2 regions of the Pelosinus baikalensis genome follow, and region 1 is predicted to be linked to the other one. Evidence: riboswitches for the same ligand, from Rfam matches in the RefSeq annotation. Region 1 holds a riboswitch; the other holds the start of a gene.
What was found. Region 1 has a riboswitch for S-adenosylmethionine ahead of LMF89_RS07355 (trans-sulfuration enzyme family protein). Riboswitches for the same ligand answer to the same signal wherever they lie in the genome.
Positions count from the first base shown of each region.

Region 2: another riboswitch for S-adenosylmethionine. It lies ahead of metK (methionine adenosyltransferase); the one in region 1 lies ahead of LMF89_RS07355 (trans-sulfuration enzyme family protein).

Region 1 is NZ_JAJHJB010000007.1:76,307-83,706, reverse strand. It holds gene cysK (cysteine synthase A) at 78-1,019, opposite strand; gene LMF89_RS07345 (YezD family protein) at 1,262-1,603, opposite strand; gene LMF89_RS07350 (trans-sulfuration enzyme family protein) at 1,608-2,750, opposite strand; gene LMF89_RS07355 (trans-sulfuration enzyme family protein) at 2,807-3,943, opposite strand; SAM riboswitch class I at 4,026-4,128, opposite strand; gene LMF89_RS07360 (diacylglycerol/lipid kinase family protein) at 4,310-5,191, opposite strand; gene LMF89_RS07365 (C40 family peptidase) at 5,519-6,178, shown strand; gene LMF89_RS07370 (pyridoxamine 5'-phosphate oxidase family protein) at 6,297-6,767, opposite strand; gene LMF89_RS07375 (GNAT family N-acetyltransferase) at 6,841-7,400, opposite strand, start outside.
Region 2 is NZ_JAJHJB010000006.1:112,862-120,261, forward strand. It holds gene LMF89_RS06645 (hypothetical protein) at 1-462, shown strand, start outside; gene LMF89_RS06650 (YicC/YloC family endoribonuclease) at 603-1,487, shown strand; gene remA (extracellular matrix/biofilm regulator RemA) at 1,529-1,795, shown strand; gene gmk (guanylate kinase) at 1,820-2,434, shown strand; gene rpoZ (DNA-directed RNA polymerase subunit omega) at 2,456-2,662, shown strand; gene coaBC (bifunctional phosphopantothenoylcysteine decarboxylase/phosphopantothenate--cysteine ligase CoaBC) at 2,672-3,868, shown strand; SAM riboswitch class I at 3,925-4,027, shown strand; gene metK (methionine adenosyltransferase) at 4,088-5,278, shown strand; gene priA (primosomal protein N') at 5,506-7,400, shown strand, end outside.

The sequences.
Region 1 (7,400 bases):
TGGAGTTAAAACTCCATCTGAATCAAGTCTTCTTTATAAATAAGCTGCGAGCTAAATGTCTATATCAAAGCTATATCTTAAGACTCTTGTTGAAAAAGCTCTGGATTAGACAAGTATCGTTCTCCTGAGTCAGGCAATAAGACAACAATGTTTTTTCCTTTGTTCTCAGGACGTGCTGCGATCTGAACAGCTGCATAAACTGCTGCACCGCTTGAAATCCCTACTAATAAGCCTTCTGTTTTACCAAGTTCCCTGGAAGTTGCAAAAGCATCTTCATTACGAACACCAAAAATTTCATCTATAACGTCAAGGTTAATTACAGCAGGAACAAACCCAGCACCAATGCCTTGAATTTTATGAGGACCTGGTTTGCCTCCTGATAAAACAGGTGAATCAAAAGGTTCAACAGCAACAATCTTAACACTTGGTTTCTTTTTCTTTAGTACTTCAGCCACACCTGTGATCGTACCGCCAGTACCTACACCAGAAATAAAGATATCGACTTCTCCATCCGTGTCTCTCCAGATTTCTTCAGCAGTAGTCTGCCTATGTATTTCCGGATTGGATGGGTTCTTAAATTGTTGTAGGATAATGGAGTTGCTATTTTCTGCAGCCAGTTGCTCTGCCTTACCGATAGCTCCTTTCATCCCTTCTGCCCCAGGAGTTAATACCAGTTCAGCGCCTAAAGCTTTTAAAAGATTCCGTCTTTCGATACTCATTGTATCTGGCATACACAATACTAATTTATAGCCTCGTGCTGCAGCTACAAAGGCTAAAGCAATACCAGTGTTACCGCTGGTAGGTTCAATTATTATTGTATCTTTATTAATTAATCCTTGCTTTTCTGCATCCGCAATCATAGCGTAACCAATACGATCTTTTACACTGCTGAGCGGATTGAAATACTCTAATTTAGCAATTACTTTTGCAGCCAAGCCCTTTTCACCATTATATTTAGTAAGTTCCAGCAGCGGCGTATTGCCAATAAGATCAGTCAACTGTTTTGCAATCTTAGCCATGTTACACGACCCCCATTTTTTATTTTTATATTTATTTTTTTGACAGAAAAGAAAAAGGCTAAGGAAGTCCTACAAAAGAACATTTCCTTAGCCTTCAGTTTTCTAATCGGCTAACTAATAATATTATAAGCATATTTAATCATAAATACTCCACTTTGTCAATTTAATATTATATTTTAAAAAGTAAAATTGCGTTGAAATACGAGTCTTGACCTGTGAAATTTCACCTATGTCACCTGCTTTTATATACCATCACCATAAACACCTTCTACCTCTGGGAAACGCCGTTTTTCTGTTTTTTCAATCTGCACTGCCTTACCATCCTTGATTTTTACAACTAGTTGACCATATTGTAAATGCGATAATTCCCCTAAAATTTTTTTACGAAGAAGGTTAATTTCTTCTGTATTCTTTTTCCCTTGCTGAAAGTTCTTCTGACTAGAAATAATAATTTTTTCTGTACGTTCAATTTGAATAATATGTCCGTCTTGAACAATTAGAACAATCTCACCAAAACTAATATTTTGTATACTCTGATCAATTACTGCTAATGCTTTTGCAGGAAATGAGATTTTTTCTTGCATACTCTTACTCCTCCATTGCCGATGTTAAATCTGCCAAAAGATCATTTGCATCTTCTAAGCCTACAGATAATCGCAATAAACCATCACTGATACCTAGTGCCTGGCGAACATGAGGTTCTATGGCTGCATGAGACATGGATACAGGATAAGACAAAATAGATTCCACACTGCCAAGACTCACAGCAACTGCTGACAGCTTCACATTCCGCATAATTCGCTTTGCTAGCGCAGCGGATTCCACTTCAAATGATAATACAGCACCAAATCCTGCAGCTTGCCCTTTTAATAATTCATATCCGGGATCTTCTGGTAAGCCCGGGTAGTGAACGGCTTTCACATTTGGATGTTCAGCTAGTGCTTTAGCAATTTTTAATGCCGCCTGTTGTGAATGATCCATTCTCACTTTTAATGTTTTGATTCCCCTCATTGTTAACCAACAATCTTGAGGTCCCAAAACGGCACCTAATGCATTTTGCAAAAAATACAATTCATCGGCAAGTTTTTTACTATTGGTCGCAATCAATCCAGCTACTACATCACTATGCCCAGCTAAAAACTTAGTGGCACTATGCACTACAATATCGGCGCCAAAGGTTAAAGGTCTTTGTAAATAAGGTGTCATAAAAGTATTATCTACAATGGTAATAATACCTTTGCTCTTCGCCCAAGCACAAATTTGCGGCAAATCACTTACTTTTAGCAAAGGATTTGATGGACTTTCCAATACGATCGCCTTTGTATTGCTTTTTACAGCTTTTTCAATTTCTTTTAAATCGGTAGTATCAACAAACGTATGGTCAATTCCCCATTTACCACACACCTTGCTTAACAAGCGATAGGTACCGCCATACACATCCTTCGGTGCCAAGATATGATCTCCCTGCTGAAATAATAATAGTGCAGTTGAAACAGCAGCAATACCAGAGGCAAATGCAAAACCGGCAATTCCCTCTTCTAATTCAGCGATAGTTGTTTCCAGCGCCTTACGTGTGGGATTACCCGACCGAGAATATTCATATTCTTGTGGCTGATCAATATTCTGATGAAAAGTGGAAACCTGATAGATCGGTGTACTCACCGCTCCCGTATGGGCATCTATTTCCACTCCGACATGCAATAATTTTGTAGCAAAATCTTTCTCTTTCACCTTATTCACCTCTTAAAGATTCTATGACTAGTACTTTTTTTCTATAACGATGGGTTTTAATCTGCTAATGCTTGTTCTAAGTCATTAATGATATCATTGGCATCTTCAATTCCGATTGATAAGCGTAATAAACAATCGGATATTCCCAAACGTTCACGAACCTCAATCGGCACGTCAGCATGAGTTTGAACCGCCGGTAAAGTGATCAGAGATTCTACTCCACCAAGGCTTTCTGCAAAGCGAATCATTTGTACTTTACGCAGTACTTGCTTAACCCTTTCCGGATGATCTACTACAAAAGACAGCATACCGCCATAACCAGATGATTGACTATCATGTATATCTTTGCCTTGATGATCAGCTAATCCTGGGTAGTACACCTTAACAACTTTGGGATGACGAGTCAGCCACTGCGCAATAGTTTGCGAGTTTTCATTATGCTTTTCCATCCGCAATGCCAATGTTTTCATACTGCGAATCAATAGCCAACTATCATTAGGTCCCAAAATTCCTCCTGTTGAATTTTGGATGTAACGTATCGAGGCACCTAAATCGGCATCCCGAGCAACAACTAATCCGCAGACCAAGTCGTTATGACCCGCTAAATACTTACTGCCACTGTGAATTACCACATCAGCTCCCAAATCTAAGGGACGTTGAAAATATGGTGTTAAGAACGTATTATCAACGATAACTTGAATATTGTTTCCTTTGACTAATTTTACAATAGCACGAATATCGACAATCTTCATTAACGGATTGGTAGGTGTTTCTACCAATATTGCTTTAGTAGCAGGTGTAATACTCTGTGCAACTTCTTCTATGTTACTGCCATCTACAAAACTTACTGTTAAGCCAAAATTACTAAATATTTTATCAATGACCCGATATGTACCACCATAGCAGTCTTCTACAACCACCAAGTGATCTCCGGTCTTATACAACATTAATATAGCCGTAATCGCAGCCATCCCCGAAGCAAATGCCAAACCGACTGCACCATTTTCCAGTGTAGCAATCCCTTCTTCTAATACTTTTCTTGTTGGGTTCTGGCTACGAGTATAATCAAACCCCGTGCTCTCACCAAGAGCGGGATGACGAAACGTTGCTGATTGATATACAGGAGTGCTTATTGCTCCCGTTTTTTCATCTGTACAGACCCCAATATGCACAATTTTTGAATTTTGTTTCATAAATACCTCCTGAATCTTTATTTTTTTTAAATTAAATAAACCCCTTTCCGAGGAAAGAGGTTTATTTAAAGCAACCATCTTCCTCTTATCTGTCAGGATTCTCATCCTGCTGGAATTAGCACCACTGCATTACTGCCGGTTGCTGGGTGTCATCGGGCCAGTCCCTCGACCACTCTCGATAAGAGCTTATTCATTTTTAAGATTATACCATATGGTATTCTATGTGGTCAATATTCCATTTACACTTTTAATGCCTTTTAGCGATTTTAGTTTTAATTTTGTTAATCAACTCAGCGAATAAAACATATAAAACGAATTGAACCACAAAGACGCAAAGGACACAAAGGGGTCTATATACTTTCTTGACTAGGAACAGAAAACTTCAATCTTTCTGGGTAGTATCGTAACGCTAAGAGGCAGCTTGGGACCCAGTTCTCCATCTAAGTCGCTTTCTACTTCTTCAGCACATTCTATATAAATAGTTTCCGCCTGTAGACAAGTAACATATTTACTATTACAGTGAATACCTTTTAAAAAGCTAATAAACAAACTCATTAATTCAGGCAGATTACACTTTTTCACAATAAGTACGTCCAATTTTCCATCATCAATTTTAGCATGAGGTACCAAATTAGGAAATCCGCCAACAGTACCACTATTCATTATTAAAAATAAAAAAATATCTTCCTCAATGATTTGCTGTTCTGTAATAATTCGCATTTTTAATGCTTTAAAATTAGGTAATTCTCCAAGTCCCTTTAAATAATATGCAATTTTCCCCAACGTGTTTTTCAGCATACTATCTGCATTATGAGCTACTGATGTCATCAATCCAGCACTAGCAACATTGAAAAAGTATTCATCATTGACTTTACCTACATCAATTCTCTTACGCTGTCCCTTTGTAATTGTCTCTACACAAGTATCAATATTTTTATCTAACTGCAAATACGCTGCAAAATCGTTAGATGTACCACTTGGAATAATACCTAGGGGCAGGTCTATTTCCTGTCTGAGCATATTATTTATTACACTATGGATGGTACCATCCCCACCGGATACGATAATACCATCTACAGCAATTTCTTTTACCAGCATGATAAAAGCATCACTCTCTTGCTCATTGCTAACCCTGAGGGGAATTATGATACAATCTTCTTTTTGAAAAGCCTCAATTACATTGTCCAATTTAAATTTAAAACTAGCATCACCTGATATTGGATTATATACAAGGATAAATTTTCGCAATATGATTCCTCCTCCTTGCCCCAATCACTACTATGTATAATAGGATTCATACCTTATTATTGTAATTCATTCTTCAGTAGAAAGTCTACAACAATTATCCGATAACTAAATTATTTGAACGACCTAGCCCAGCAATCATAATCATCTGTAAAATCCTCCAAATCCCTCTCATCCTAATCCAATTGTAGATATTTCCTGTTTACATAATACATATTCTCTAGTATCATTATTCTAGTCAGTAACGTTGCCAGTTGATTAATAATTTAGAGATTATTAACTCCTGAAGCCGTTTCTAACAAATCGTACATTGGACTAGGAGGTCATTATATGAAGAAATATTGTATGCCTATCATACTTCTTATCCTTTTCACCTTTTCTTTTACACTGATCATGCCTACAACGCTTGCTATGGCGGCTTCGCCTTTGAATACAGTCACGCAAACATCCTCTTCAAATTCAAAGAACAGCAGTTCTTCCTTTAATCTTCTTAATGTTCTAATTGGCATGTTATTAGGAAATTTATTAGGAAAGAACAATACATCTGAAAATCCTAACGTTAACATTAAGCCAGTGCCATTTCAAGGAACGGATAGCAATTCAACAACTAGTTCCTCAAAAGGAGATGCAATTATTGCTACCGCGAAAACCTATATGGGAGTTCCTTATGTTTTTGGCGGAGAATCTCCCACTTCAGGACTTGACTGTTCTAGCTTTACACAACTTGTTATGAAGAAAAATGGAATTACCCTTCCTCGGACAGCAGCCGAACAATACAATCAAGGTACTGCTGTAGATAAAGAGGATTTACAAATTGGTGACTTAGTATTTTTCACCACCTATAAACCTGGAGCATCTCATGTAGGGTTTTATATGGGTGATCAACAATTTATTCACGCAAGTTCGGCAGCGAAACAAGTAACGATCAGCTCTTTAGATGAGGCTTATTACACTGAACATTATATCGGATCACGCCGCTATATTAAGTAAGACAAACCCTCAAAGTAAATTCCGTACCACATAAACATGGTGCGGAATTTACTTTTTCATTTAACAGCGATTTGGCTAGGAACTCTGTTGCCTTTTGCCATAGGTGTCTTCCAAGACATTACACTTTATAACCTCTTTTTTTGCCGGTATAATGGTCCATTGTTATTTTGTACACAACTGTTTGATCTTTTGCTTTTTCAATATAAACATCACCTTCGGGCACAAAGTTAATACTATATTTCTGTACAAAACCTTTCAGGATTTTTCCCTTTTCGTCCTTTTCTTCTACTCTACTGACCGTCCCAAATACGACCACACTTTCATAATCAGTAGAAAACTGTTCTGGCACAACATTCGTTCTTCCCACCACAGTAAAACATATTTTAGAATTCAAAGCAATATTTTCTAATTTATGACCGTCCAAAGCACAATGAAAATAGATATAATTGTTACTAACTACATAGTTTAGCGGTATCGCATAAGGCTGTCCATCACGATCAACAGTCGCTAAAATACCATAACTGCTTTGAGATAGGAGATCATAGGCTTCTCCCTGTTCCATTTTTCGATCCTTTCTTCGCATATCCATTATGCTTATCACCCCAAAAATTTTATTTATCTAACTTTCCTTTATAAAGGCGAGACGGAAGAGCAGAGTAAGATCAACGATCCGATGGTAACTCTTCTTTTACATCACTAACTAATAAATAGACTCCACCTTTATGAGGAATTAGAGGATGCTCTTGTATATCAATATGTTTTACGATTCTAAAACCATTGCGTTCATAGGTTCTTCTAGCAACAGTATTATCAGCCATAACCATTAAACTCAATTGGCTGTATCCATTCTCTCGCGCTCTTTGTTTTGTTAATGTAATCAGCTTACTGCCGATACCCGTACCGCGGAATTCTTCATCTACATAGATAGAATCTAAGAACCAGCTATTATCTACCTTTGAATTATAAAACTCTTTTAAAACTTCTAGTCGATCACTAGGGAAAAAACTTCTGGTACTATCAGTAATGCCATGGAATTTAGATGAATAGGAATAAACAATTCCTATGATATCACCTTGATACTCTGCAACCGTTGCATTTTCATAAGAATCAGTACCTTGTTTCTCTTCTATCGACTTTCCCATCACTTCGGTTCTTGTATGTGGACCTAATAAATCGTGAAAGAGAAATTCCATAATTCCACCTGAGGCACGATCGATTCCTT
Region 2 (7,400 bases), on a different contig from region 1:
TTTTTGTTGCCATGGATCTCTTATGAAGAAAAGGCTGAAAAATTAAATGGTACGACTGAACGTTCCTATTTGTACACTTCTTATTTGTTAATTGCTACAGATGCTAGAGAGAAAAGCTTGAATGGTCATGATATTGCCATACTAGACAGCGAAGAAGTATTAGAAAATTATTCAGGCTTATTGAGTTTTAGCACAGTTTTATTTGGAGAAAAAGAGGATTTTGCAAAAGATGCTAGTGTTATCGTTAAACAAGATAATAATGTAATTAAGGCATACCAAATGATAATACCGGCAGAGGGAGAAAAAGTGCATCTGGATAAAGGACAAACCATATTTAATGCTCAATGTTATTTTTATTTTTTTGAAAAAGACATTGTGCCTGACCTTCCTATAATATTATCGGTTAGAACGACTGATCAGAAAGATCATAATTTTTACTTTGATTTGGAGAAAATAAAATAGTCATATTTAAAACCTTTACGTGATAGATATTCAATGAAAAAGGGATTTAAGAGAAGCATGGAGAAGTATTTATATAAAGAATTGGATAATTGTGATTTTATCGTTAATAATAAAATCCGTAAAGAGAGGAGCTATTTTACGTGATTAAAAGTATGACTGGTTTTGGTCGTGGAGAATTTCAGGATAATGAGCATCGACTCATTGTAGAAATTAAAGCAGTAAATCATCGTTACAATGAAATTGTTATCCGGATGCCGAAAAATCTGGGGCCACTTGAAGATAAAATCCGGCGCAGTGTGTCAAGCCTGCTAGTAAGAGGCCGGATTGATGTTTTTATAACGATGGATGAATATGGGCAAAAGAAAAAGGCTGTGCGAATTGACAAAGAGTTAGCAATAGCCTATAATAAAGCTTTAAAAGATTTAGGGGATTTATTTTCTATATCAGTAAATGATAATATTCAGCAGATTGCTAAATTCCCAGATGTGATTAAGGTTGAAGAAGTAACGGAAGATGTTTTAATCTTGTGGCCGAAGCTAAACCAGGCAGTTAAGATGGCACTTACTAATCTCATGAGTATGCGTTTAGCGGAAGGGCGAAACATTCAGCAGGACTTAGTCTTGCGCATTACGGATATTGAATCCTATATCACTGCAGTAGAAAAACGTGCGCCGCAGGTTTTGGTTGAATATAAAGAGAAAATACTAGGTCGCATGCGAGAATTGCTGGCTACGATCGGTGAAGAACCTGATGCTGGTCGGTTACTACAAGAAACGGCTTTATTTGCGGATCGCACCAGTATTACAGAAGAGTTAGTACGTTTAAAAAGTCATTTAACTCAATTTCGGGCTGCATTGAACGCCGATGATGCAGTTGGCAGGAAATTAGATTTTATTGTGCAGGAAATTAACCGTGAAACCAATACAATTGCCTCTAAAGCCAATGATTTTAATGTTGCTAATATCGTAGTCGAAATTAAAAGTGAAATTGAGAAGGTCAGAGAGCAAATTCAAAACATAGAGTAATATAAAGATAAACTGGGATACAAACGTAAGGGGGATTTTTTGTGGAAATTAAACTTATTAATATTGGGTTTGGTAACATTGTGTCTGCTAATCGAATTATTTCGATTGTGAGTCCTGAATCTGCGCCGATTAAAAGGATTATCCAAGAGGCTCGTGATCGGGGAATGTTGATTGATGCAACTTATGGACGCCGTACCCGAGCCGTGATCATAACCGATAGTGATCATGTTATTTTATCCGCTGTGCAACCAGAAACGGTAGCGCATCGTCTTGCCAGTAAAGAAACGAGTGAAGACACTGCAGAATAGCAGAAAATGAAAGGAGTAGCAGTTGTGGCAAAAGAAGGAATTTTACTTGTGTTATCTGGTCCATCGGGAGCAGGTAAGGGGACAATTTGTCAAGAATTGCTGCGTACTTATCCTGAGTTACATTATTCTATATCGGCTACTACACGCAAAGCCCGTGTTGGAGAGGAACATGGAGTTAACTATTGGTTTGTATCTCATGACGAGTTTCAGAATATGATTCAAGATGATGAACTCTTAGAGTGGGCTGAGGTTTATGGGAACTTTTATGGAACACCCTGTCGTCAAGTAAAAAAATTACTAAATGATGGCAAGGATGTTGTCTTAGAAATTGATGCACAGGGAGCTACGCAGATTAAAAGGAAATTTCCGCAAGGTGTATTTGTCTATATAGCACCGCCATCTTTAGATGAATTGGCTAATCGCATACATAAACGAGGGACAGATAGCTTAGATGTAATCAAAAATAGGTTAAGTTGTGCTAATAATGAATTGTCATATGTACATAATTATAATTATGTAGTAGTCAATGATAAGGTACAAGTGGCAACGAATAAAGTGGCTGCAATTATTACAGCCGAAAAGTGTCAAGTAGTACGAAATTGTAATATAGTAAAAGAAATTTTAACGAATATTAAATAAATAAAAATTAGGGGGACTACTATGATATATCCATCATTAGATGTATTAGTTACTAAAGTTGATAGTAAATACACTTTAGTAGTACTTGCGGCAAAACGGGCTCGTGAGATTATGGATGGGGCGACTTCTTTAGTTGAGAGTAAATCCAATAAACAGGTGACGATTGCTTTAGAAGAAGTTGCGCAAGATAAAATTTCCTATGAACGGACCAAAAGTGGTATAAAATAGGAGGTTTCCATGTTGAAAGGAAAAAATATTGTAGTTGGTGTTGCTGGCGGCATCGCTGCTTATAAAATAGTAGACCTTGTAAGTCAATTAAAAAAGCAAGGTGCAAATATATATGTTATCATGACTCAGTCAGCGGCTAACTTTGTTACGCCGTTGACTTTTCGTGAAATAAGTGGACAGCCAGTTGTTGTTGATATGTGGGCTGAAACTACCAATTGGAATGTTGAGCACATTGCCTTAGCAAGTAGAGCAGATTTATTCATATTAGCGCCTGCCACAGGCAATATGATTGGTAAAATAGCAAATGGTATTGCCGATGATATGTTAACAACTACGGTAATGGCAACAACGGCCCCGGTTTTATTTGTTCCAGCTATGAATACCAATATGTATTTAAATCCGATCGTTCAAAAAAATATCAGTAGTTTAACAGAGTTAGGATATCATTTTATGATACCAGAGAGCGGGATGTTAGCATGTGGTGTAGAGGGAATAGGACGCTTACCTGATTCTAAAGTGATTTTAGAAAAAGTCCATCAGTTGATAGTTGCCCAAAATGATTTTGCAGGTAAAAAAGTCTTGATTACGGCTGGTGGTACGAAAGAAGCGATTGATCCTGTAAGATATATTGGCAATCGCTCTAGCGGGAAGATGGGATATGCTTTAGCAAGTGCTGCTGCTGCAAGAGGAGCAACTGTTACGTTAATATCAGGACCTACCAATTTAAAAGTTGCCTGCGGAATTAAAGTCGAATATGTAGAAGCCGCATCAGATATGAGGACTGCTGTATTGGCGCATTATAATGAGAGTGACATTGTAATCAAAGCTGCTGCTGTAGCCGATTATCGTCCACAAAGTACTGCAGAACACAAAATTAAGAAGACTGGCGATACATTACAGCTTGTGTTAGAAAGAAACCCTGATATATTATTAGAACTTGGTCAGTTGAAAAAACAGCAGATGCTAATTGGCTTTGCTGCGGAAACTCAGCAGCTGGTTCTCCATGCTCAAGAGAAACTAGCAAAAAAAAATCTGGATATGATTATTGCTAATGATGTATCTGTTCCAGGCGTTGGGTTTAATGCAGATCACAATATAGCGAAGGTGTTATACCGTGATGGGCGGATTGAAGAGTTATCCAAAATGTCCAAAGAACACATGGCAAACATTATTTTGGATAAAATTCTCGCAGAATGTCGAAAATAGGTTGATTTTTTTATTATTTTACATTAGTATTTAATTTGATACAATTTTATATGATATGCTCATCAAGAGTTGGTGGAGGGATTGGCCCAATGAAACCGCGGCAACCATTTGGAATCCAAAACGGTGCCAATTCCTGCGGAATAATCCGCAAGATGGGAGAGTGTAACACCCTCCCTATGGGTGTTTTTTATTGTTTATTAATAAATGGGGGTATGATTTGTGAAAAAAAAGAGAGTTTTATTTACATCAGAATCAGTTACTGAAGGCCATCCAGATAAAATAGCAGATCAAATTTCAGATAGTGTATTAGATGCAATCATGGCAAAAGATCCAATGGGACGTGTAGCTTGTGAAACTCTTATTACGACAGGGCAAGTACATGTAGTTGGTGAAATCACTACAAGTTGTTATGTGGATATCCCAAAAATTGTACGTGACACGGTGAAAGAAATTGGTTATACACGTGCAAAATATGGTTTTGATGGAGATACATGCGGTGTGCTGGTTTCCATTGGAGAACAATCAGCTGATATTGCTTTAGGCGTTGATAAGTCTTTAGAGGCCAAACGAGGTCAAATGGACGAAATTGAATCCATTGGGGCTGGTGACCAAGGAATGATGTTTGGTTATGCTACCAATGAAACTCCTGAATACATGCCATTAACAATCGCTCTAGCTCATAAATTGGCTCGTCGTTTAGCAGAGGTGCGCAAAAATGAGGAAGTAAGTTATCTGCGTCCTGATGGTAAAACTCAAGTTACAGTAGAATACGAAGACGGTAAACCCCTTCGCGTTGATACCATTGTTATATCGACTCAGCATGGCCCTGAAGTTGAACTGGCAACCATTGAAAAAGATCTGATTGAGAAAGTAATTGCTCCTATTGTTCCAGCAGAATTATTAGATGAGAAAACCAAATACTATATCAATCCGACAGGTCGTTTTGTAATCGGTGGACCACAAGGTGATGCTGGTTTGACTGGTCGAAAAATAATTGTTGATACCTATGGCGGAATGGCTCGTCATGGTGGTGGTGCTTTCTCTGGTAAAGATTGTACCAAAGTTGACCGCTCTGCAGCTTATGCTGCACGTTACGTAGCTAAGAATGTTGTTGCAGCAGGATTGGCAGATAAATGTGAAATTCAGCTAGCCTATGCTATTGGTATGGCTCATCCAGTATCGATTATGGTAGAAACTTTTGGGACTGCTAAGGTGGATGAAGATGTAATTGCTGAGCTTATTAAAAAGCATTTCGATTTGCGTCCGGCTGGTATTATTAAAGCGTTAGATTTACGTCGCCCTATCTACCGCCAAACAGCGGCTTATGGGCATTTTGGTCGTACGGATGTGGATTTACCATGGGAAAGGACCGATAAAGCAGAAACGCTTCGTAAAGAGGCTAATCTATAATTGGGACGTTAGCTGTTTTAGCAGGATTTTTCTGAATTTCATGGGAATTGTATATGCTATAGCCAAAAAAGAGGGAACAATGAGCTTCCCTCTTTTTAATTTTATGATAATTATGAAGGTAAAAATCAGTTATATGCTACAAAATCGTGTTAAGATATAAATAGGCAAGCTGAATCCTCTAAAAGGAATACCTTTAAAAGACTATTTAATAGCGAATGGTGGTAAATATGCAACGTATTGCTCAAGTTTTAATAAACATTACAACTAAAAATATTAATAAAGCTTTTTCTTATAGCATTCCTGAACATTTGGATTATGTTGATGCAGGATGGCGTGTTTTAGTACCTTTTGGTAATCGTAAATTAGAAGGTTTTATTATTGATATTATAATAGAGGAAGACTCGAATAGTATTGAGTTAAAGTCAATTATCGATATATTAGATAATGACAAATGGTTTGATGAGCATATGATGCATACAGCTAGATGGATTAGTGAATATTATCTTTGTAATTTAGTAGATGCCATGCGTTTATTTATTCCAGGAAAATCGGGTGTGAAAAGTGTTGTTGCTTATTCTATCGAGATGGAAGTGGACACAGAAACAACACTAGTTGCCTTATCTGCTAAATATCCAGAATATAGCCAAGTACTGTCATATATAGAGATGCACAGCCCTATTCTTTCCGTTAAGCTGGAAAAGAAATTTGGCCCAAGCGTTTTAAAAGCGATAAGATACTTAGTGAGGAATAAGATCATAGTCGCTGAATCAATTGCCAAAAAAATGGGTACACACCGTTATAAAACGGTAATGAGTTTACTAATGGATGCCGAAGCAACTCGAGAGCAAATTAACAAGTTGGCAAAAAAGCCAGCACAATGCCGTTTGCTGCAATACTTGATAGATCACGGGCAATTGGCATCTGATGAATTGAAAAAGAGTAATACCAGCCATGACACTGTAAAAAAATTAGTACAGGACGGTCTTATAAAACTTGAAAAAGTTCAAGTGGTACGTGATAGTTATGCGGATATATGTAAAGTAAGGAATAATATATCATTAACAGTAGAGCAGCAGCAAGCATTAGAAAAAATTATGCCAAAGATGGAAGCAAAGGAGTTTCAATCGTTTTTACTGCATGGTATTACTGGCAGTGGAAAGACACAGGTGTATATTGAAGCGGTAGCGGCTGCGCGTCAAAAGAATCGCCAAGCCATTGTTCTTGTTCCTGAGATTGCTCTTACTAGCCAAATTGTCTCAAGATTTAAAGCTAGATTTGGTGATGATGTTGTTGTAATGCATAGTAAATTGTCTACTGGCGAACGTTATGATGCTTGGCAGCGACTTCGAGGCAAGCAAGCTGGTATTGTAATTGGTGCACGTTCTGCCATTTTTGCGCCCTTGCCAGATCTCGGTATTATTATTATGGATGAAGAACATGAATTTACGTACAAACAAGAAGAAACACCTCGTTATCATACAAGACAAGTCGCTATTACAAGAGCGACTTTGTCTGGAGCGGTGGTCATTATGGGCAGCGCTACGCCAGCAATTGAGACTTATTTTCAGACTCAAATGAGTCAACATACCTTGTTGCTTATGTCAAAGCGCATTGCTAATGCAAATTTGCCTGCAGTCACTATCGTTGATATGCGGGAAGAATTGCGTAAGAAGAGACGAAGTGTCATATCACTTCCCTTACAAGAACTGCTGCAAGAGACTATAAGTCGTGGAGAACAAGCTATTATTTTACTGAATCGTCGTGGTTATGCTACCTTCGTCATGTGTCGGGAATGTGGACATATTGTACGTTGTAAGCATTGCGATATTTCTCTTGTGTATCATTCTGTAGGGAAGAAGCTGAAGTGTCACTATTGTCAGTGTATTGAAACGGTTCCGGATATTTGCCCTGAATGTAATAGCCGCTATATTCGGTTTTTTGGAACCGGCACACAAAAGCTACAAGAGGAAATAGTAACATTGTTTCCCCATATTCGTGTAGTGCGAATGGATCAGGATACAACAGGTGGAAGAATGGCCTATGATCGTATTTTAGAGGCATTTGCTAAAGGAGAATATGATCTTTTACTGGGGACACAGATGGTGGCTAAAGGGCATGACGT